Regions from separate parts of the Azospira sp. MPR-LB4 genome, predicted to be linked through region 2. Evidence: predicted binding sites of a transcription regulator. Region 2 holds the regulator's gene; the other holds the start of a gene.
The links. Region 2 encodes HrcA, which represses chaperone genes, less so after heat shock. Its sites were predicted from a motif close to TNTTAGCACTCNNNGNCNNNGAGTGCTAANA; they were not measured.
Positions count from the first base shown of each region.

Region 1: rpoH (RNA polymerase sigma factor RpoH) is a predicted target of HrcA. The motif match lies at 2,027-2,057, and genes of this name have one in related genera.

Region 1 covers NZ_CM179521.1:2,673,816-2,677,222, forward strand. Annotated here, with positions in the region: gene AC3QLZ_RS12560 (glutathione peroxidase) at 1-454, shown strand, start outside; gene AC3QLZ_RS12565 (SCO family protein) at 451-1,035, shown strand; gene rpoH (RNA polymerase sigma factor RpoH) at 1,137-1,994, opposite strand; gene ilvD (dihydroxy-acid dehydratase) at 2,190-3,407, opposite strand, start outside.
Region 2 covers NZ_CM179521.1:957,679-961,085, forward strand. Annotated here, with positions in the region: gene recN (DNA repair protein RecN) at 1-548, opposite strand, end outside; gene AC3QLZ_RS04360 (NAD kinase) at 552-1,430, opposite strand; gene hrcA (heat-inducible transcriptional repressor HrcA) at 1,559-2,587, shown strand; gene hemH (ferrochelatase) at 2,587-3,407, shown strand, end outside.

The DNA.
Region 1 (3,407 bases), 1.7 Mb from region 2:
CGACGGCAGCCAGCAGTCCCTGGCCGATTACCGGGGGCAGGTGCTGCTCATCGTCAATACGGCCAGCCGTTGCGGCTTCACGCCCCAGTATGCGGGTCTGGAGGCCCTTTACCGGCGCTACCGGGAGCAGGGCCTGACGGTGCTGGCCTTTCCCTGCAACCAGTTCGGCGCCCAGGAGCCGGGCAGCGCCGAGGAGATCGCCAGTTTCTGCTCCCTCAACTACGACGTCAGCTTTCCCGTCTTCGCCCGTATCGAGGTCAACGGTCCCCAGGCCGATCCGCTCTTCCGCTGGCTCAAGCAGGAGCAGCCCGGCTGGCTCGGCACGGCCGCGATCAAGTGGAATTTCACCAAGTTCCTGGTGGACCGGCAGGGCCGGGCGGTGGGGCGCTATGGGCCCATGACCAAGCCGGAAGCCCTGGCCCGGGCCATTGAGGCCCGCCTGGCGCTGCCGTGAAGCACCTCCTCCTCTGGGTGGCGCTGTGCTGGGGCCTGACGGCCTGCTCGCCGCCCCAGCCTTTTCACCATACCGATCTCAGCGGTGCCACCTTCGCCGCCGAGTTCCCGCGCGCCCTGGCGGACCAGGGCGGCCAGCCCCGGCGTCTGGCGGACTTCCGCGGCCGGGTGGTGATCCTCTTCTTCGGCTACACCTCCTGCCCCGATATCTGCCCCACCGCCCTGGCCCGCTTCGCCGCGGTGCGGGAGGCCCTGGGGGAGGAGCGGCAGCGGCTGCAGGTGTTGTTCGTCACCCTGGACCCGGAGCGGGACAGCCCGGCCCGCCTGGGCGAGTACGTCACCTGGTTCGACCCGTCCTTCCTCGGCCTGTGGGGCGACCGGGAAACCCTGGCCCGGACCGTGGCCGAGTTCCGCATCACCGCCGTGCGCCAGGAGGTGGGCGGCGGCCTGGGCTACACCCTGGATCACACGGCCGGCGCCTACGTCTACGATCCCCGGGGACGGCTGCGGCTCCTCATTCCGGATAACGCCCAGATGCCCGCCGTGGTGGCGGACCTGCGCCGGTTGCTGCGTGAGGACTGAGCCGGGGCCGCGGTCGGGCAAAGGATCGGGCAAAGGATCGGGCAAAGAAAAAGGCCGGCCCCTGACGGGAGCCGGCCTTCTTGCCGCGGGATGCCGGGCGTTCAGGCTGCCAGCAGGCCCTTCATCTTCTGCAGGGCCTTGACCTCGATCTGGCGGATGCGCTCGGCGGAAACGCCGAATTCGGCTGCCAGGTCGTGCAGGGTGGCCGGGTTTTCCTCGTCCAGCCAGCGGGCTTCGACGATGCGCCGGCTGCGCTCGTCCAGGCCGGCCAGGGCCTGTTGCAGGCCGTCGCTCTGCAGCCGGTCGTATTCCCGGGCTTCCAGCACCTGGGTCGGCTCGGCGGCACTGTCGGCCAGGTAGGCGATGGGTGCCACCCGGTTGTCGTCCTCGTCATCCGGCGAGCCGTCCAGGGCCAGGTCGCGGCCACCCATGCGGGTTTCCATTTCCACCACTTCCTCGGCCTTGACCCCCAGCTTGTAGGCGATCTCGTCCACTTCGGCCGGGGTCAGGGTGTCGCTGCTGGCCTTGAGGCTGCGCAGGTTGAAGAACAGCTTGCGCTGGGCCTTGGTGGTGGCCACTTTGACCAGGCGCCAGTTCTTCAGGATGTATTCGTGGATTTCAGCCTTGATCCAGTGCATGGCGAAAGACACCAGACGCACGCCGCGGCTGGGGTCGAAGCGCTTCACCGCCTTCATCAGGCCGATGTTGCCTTCCTGGATCAGGTCCGCATGGGGCAGGCCGTAACCCAGGTAACCCCGGGCGATGGCGATGACCAGACGCAGATGGGAGAGCACCAATTGACGTGCAGCATCCACGTCGTCTTCCTCGCGGAGACGGCGGGCCAGGGCGAATTCCTCAGCCTCGCTCAGCATCGGGAAGCGCCGAGCCGCCTGGATGTAGGCATCCAGGTTGCCTACCGCAGAGGGCAGGCCATGAGACAGGGTCAAAGCTTGGGTCATAGGGTGGGTCCTCCTTGAACTTCTTGTGCACAGTTTAGCACTCACGTCAGTAGAGTGCTAACGGGGCGAAAAGTTCAGCCAACCATTATAAGAATCAAGGTGTTGAGCGTCTTGCCGGCCTGGGGCCGGCAAAGAAAAACCCGGCCCCGGGCATGTGCCTGGGGCCGGGTTCCGGTGGCCTCGCTGCGGGCGGGCTTACTTGGACTTGGTCAGCTGGCCCAGGTCGCGCACGGCGCCCTTGTCGGCGGAGGTGGCCATCAGGGCGTAGGCCTGCAGGGCCTTGGAAACGACGCGGCCCCGTTCTTCCGTGGGCTTCCAGGCCTTGTCACCCTTGGCGTTTTCCTCGGCGCGGCGCTTTTCCAGCTCGGCATCGGAGACCGCCAGATGGATGCGGCGGCCGGGGATGTCGATCTCGATGGTGTCGCCGGTGCGCACCAGGCCGATGGCGCCGCCCTCGGCCGCTTCCGGGGAAGCGTGGCCGATGGAGAGGCCGGAGGTGCCGCCGGAGAAGCGGCCGTCGGTGAGCAGGGCGCATTCCTTGCCCAGGCCGCGGCTCTTCAGATAGCTGGTGGGGTAGAGCATTTCCTGCATGCCGGGGCCGCCCTTGGGGCCTTCGTAGCGGATCACCACCACGTCGCCGGCCACCACTTCGCCGCCCAGGATGGCGGTGACGGCGGAATCCTGGCTCTCATAGACCTTGGCCTTGCCGGTGAATTTCCAGATGGATTCATCGACGCCGGCGGTCTTCACGATGCAGCCGTCGAGGGCGATGTTGCCATGCAGGACGGCCAGGCCGCCTTCCTTGCTGTAGGCGTGGGCCACGTTGCGGATGCAGCCGTTGCTGCGGTCCTGGTCCAGCTCGGTGTAGCGGCGGTCCTGGCTGAAGGCGGTCTGGGTGGGAATGCCGCCGGGGGCGGCGCGGAAGAATTCCAGGGTGCGCTGGGAGCCGGCGCGCTGCACGTCGTAGGTGTCGATGGCTTCGCCCAGGGTGTGGCAGTGCACGGTGGGGGTGTCGCGGTGGATCAGACCGCCGCGGGACAGTTCGCCCAGAATGGCCATGATGCCGCCGGCCCGGTGCACGTCCTCGATGTGGTAGTCCTGGGTGGCCGGGGCCACCTTGCACAGGCAGGGCACCTTGCGGGAGATGGCGTCGATGTCGGCCATGGTGAAGGTGACGCCGGCTTCCTGGGCGGTGGCCAGCAGGTGCAGCACGGTGTTGGTGGAGCCGCCCATGGCCACGTCCAGGGCGAAGGCATTCTCGAAGGCCTTCTGGTTGGCGATGGAGCGGGGCAGCACGGAGGCGTCGTTCTCTTCGTACCAGCGCTGGGCCAGACGCACGATGCGGCGGCCGGCTTCGAGGAAGAGGCCCTTGCGGTCGGCGTGGGTGGCCACCAGGGTGCCGTTGCCGGGCAG
Region 2 (3,407 bases):
AGGGCTTCGCCGCCTTCGGCTGCCGCGTCCAGGGAATCCCGGGCGTCGCGCCAGGTGCGCCAGGCTTCGCCGACGCTGCGGGCCAGGTCGGCATGGCCGGCATGGGCGTCCAGCAGCTGGCGCTGGGCCTCGCCCCGCAACAGGGACTGGTGGGCGTGCTGGCCGTGGATGTCCACCAGCCATTCGGCGGCCTGTCGCAGTTGCTGCAGGGTGGCGGCAGAGCCGTTGATGTAGGCCCGGGAACGGCCGCCCGCATCCAGGATGCGGCGCAGCAGCAGGTCGTCGTCAGCGGCGAAGTCGTTCTCCGCCAGCCAGGACTTCAGTTCGGCCAGGGCACGGATGTCGAACTCGGCCCCCACTTCGGTCTTCTCGGCCCCGGCCCGCAGCAGGCCGCTGTCGGCCCGCTCGCCGAGGACGAAGGCCAGGGCGTCCACCAGGATGGACTTGCCGGCGCCGGTCTCGCCGGTGAGGGCGCCGAAGCCGCCCTGGAAATCCAGCTCCAGCCGGTCCACCAGGACGAAATCGCGAATGTTCAGACGTTGCAGCATGGTTCAGGGCCCCTTGGGACGTTTGCTCCAGTGGAGCTTCTGACGCAGCATGGCGAAGTAGCTGTAGCCGGGCGGGTGCAGGAAACAGACGTTGTAGGCGGAGCGGCGCATGCGCACGCAGTCGTCGGGACGGATGTCGAAGGCCACCTGGCCGTCGAAGTGCACCCGGGCGTCGGCGGACTGGATCACCCGCAACTCGATCTCGCAGCGGTCCGACACCGTGATCGGCCGGTTGGTCAGGGAATGGGGACAGAGGGGCACCAGGGCGATGCCGCCCAGGGTCGGGTGCAGGATGGGGCCGTTGGCCGAGAGGGCGTAGGCGGTGGAGCCGGTGGGAGTGGAGATGATGAGGCCGTCGGCCCGCAGGTTGTAGATGAACTCGCCGTCGATGAACAGCTCGAATTCGATCATGCGGCCGATGGCGCCCTTGTCCATCACCACGTCGTTGAGGGCCTGGTTGGCGCAGACTTCCTTGCCGTCCCGGATCACCTCGGCGTCCAGGATCAGGCGCTCCTCCGGCACGAAGCGGCCGTCCAGCAGGTCTTCCATGCAGGACAGCATGTCGCAGCGGGCAATGTCGGTCATGAAGCCCAGGCGACCCTGGTTCACGCCCACCAGGGGCACCTTGTAGCGGGCCAGGTGGCGGGCGGCATTGAGCATGGTGCCGTCGCCGCCGAGGACGATGGCCAGGTCGGCATGGGCGCCGATGAACTGGAAATCGCCGGTCATCCAGCGGCTTTCCCCCACATTGGCGGCCGTATCGGCCTCCACCAGCACCGAGACGCCCCGCTCGCTCAGATACTGGCCGAGGGAACGCAGGGATTCGGCAATTTCCGGGCTGTGGTATTTGCCAATCAGGGCAATGGTGCGGGGAAGTGCCATGGGACGCGAAGGGGAATGGTGACCGGAGCCTTTCATGGCCCGCATTAAACCACAAAACCCCCCGCCCCCGGCGGCACGGCGCGGATGCAACTCCTGGCGGCCCCGGCGATTTTCGGTAAAATCGATTCATGCTCGACAACCGCGCCCGCATCCTGCTCAAGACCCTGGTCGAACGGTACATCGCCGAAGGCCAACCGGTGGGCTCCCGCGCCCTCTCCCGCTTCTCCGGGCTGGACCTGTCGCCGGCCACCATCCGCAACGTCATGGCGGACCTGGAGGAACAGGGTTTCATCGCCAGCCCCCACACCTCCGCCGGCCGCATTCCCACGCCCCGGGGCTACCGCCTGTTCGTGGACAGCCTGCTGGCGGTGCAGCCCCTGCAGGAAAACCAGATCCACGAGATGGAAGGGCAGCTGATCCAGACCCAGCCCCAGCAGCTGATCGGCAACGCCTCCCACCTGCTCTCGGAACTGACCCAGTTTGCCGGCATCGTCGTGACGCCGCGGCGCAAGACGCCGACCATCCGCCAGATCGAGTTTCTCGGCCTCTCGGAAAAGCGCATCCTGCTCATCATCGTCACCACCGACGGCGACGTGCAGAACCGCATCCTGCTCACCGAACGGCCCTACTCGCCGTCGGAGCTGACAACGGCGGCCAATTACCTGAACCACAATTACGCCGGCCTGGACTTCGACCAAATCCGCCAGCGCCTCACCGGCGAAATTCAGCAGTTGCAGGACGACCTGAAGATCCTCATGGCCTCGGCCCTGGAGGCCGGCAACCAGGCCTTGAACGACAGCGCCAGCCAGTACGTCATCTCCGGCGAGAAGAACCTGCTGGAAGTGGAGGAACTTTCCTCCAACATGAAGCGGCTGCGGGAGCTGTTCGACCTCTTCGAACAGAAGACCGGCCTGGTGCGCCTGCTCGACATCTCCAACAACGCCGACGGTGTGCAGATCTATATCGGCGGCGAATCGGGCCTGGCGCCCCTGGACGAATGCAGCGTCGTCACCGCCCCCTACGAGGTGAATGGCCAGGTGGTGGGTTCCGTCGGCGTCATCGGCCCCACCCGCATGGCCTACGAGCGGGTCATCCCCATCGTAGACATCACCGCCAAGCTGCTCTCCTCCGCCCTTACCTACCAGGCCAATACCTGATGCCCTTTTTCCGTCCGGAACCCGAATTCAAGCATGGCACCGCCCCCCAGACCGGGGTTCTGCTGATCAACCTGGGCACCCCCGACGCCCCCACGGCGCCGGCCCTGCGCCGCTATCTCAAGGAATTCCTCTCCGACCCCCGGGTGGTGGAGATTCCCCGCCTCATCTGGTGGCCCATCCTCAACGGCATCATCCTCAACACCCGCCCCGCCAAGTCGGCGGCCAAGTACGCCTCCGTCTGGCTGCCCGAAGGCTCGCCCCTGCGGGTACACACGGAACGCCAGGCCAAGCTGCTCAAGGGCGCCCTGGGCCAGGCCGGCCACCGCCTGGTGGTGGATTACGCCATGCGCTACGGCCAGCCCTCCGTGGCCGATGCCCTGGAGCGGCTGAAGCAGCAGAACTGCACCCGCATCCTGCTGCTGCCCCTCTATCCCCAGTACGCCGGCAGCACCTCGGCCACCGCCCTGGATGCGGCCTACGCCTGGCTGCAGCAGAGCCGCAACCAGCCGGAAATCCGCGCCGTGCGCAATTTCCACGACCATCCCGGCTACATCGCCGCCCTGGCCGCCAGCGTGCGCCAGTACTGGGCGGAGAACGGCCAGCCCGGCCCTTCCTACCGTCTCATGCTGAGCTTCCACGGTGTCCCCAAACGCACCCTGGAACTGGGGGACCCCTACCACTGCGAATGCCTGAAGACCGGCCGCCTGCTCAGCGAAGCCCTGGGCCTGCCCAAGGAGCAGGTGGAAATCTGCTTCCAGTCCCGCTTCGGCAAGGCCGAATGGCTGCAGCCCTACACCGCCCCCACCCTGCACCGGCTGGC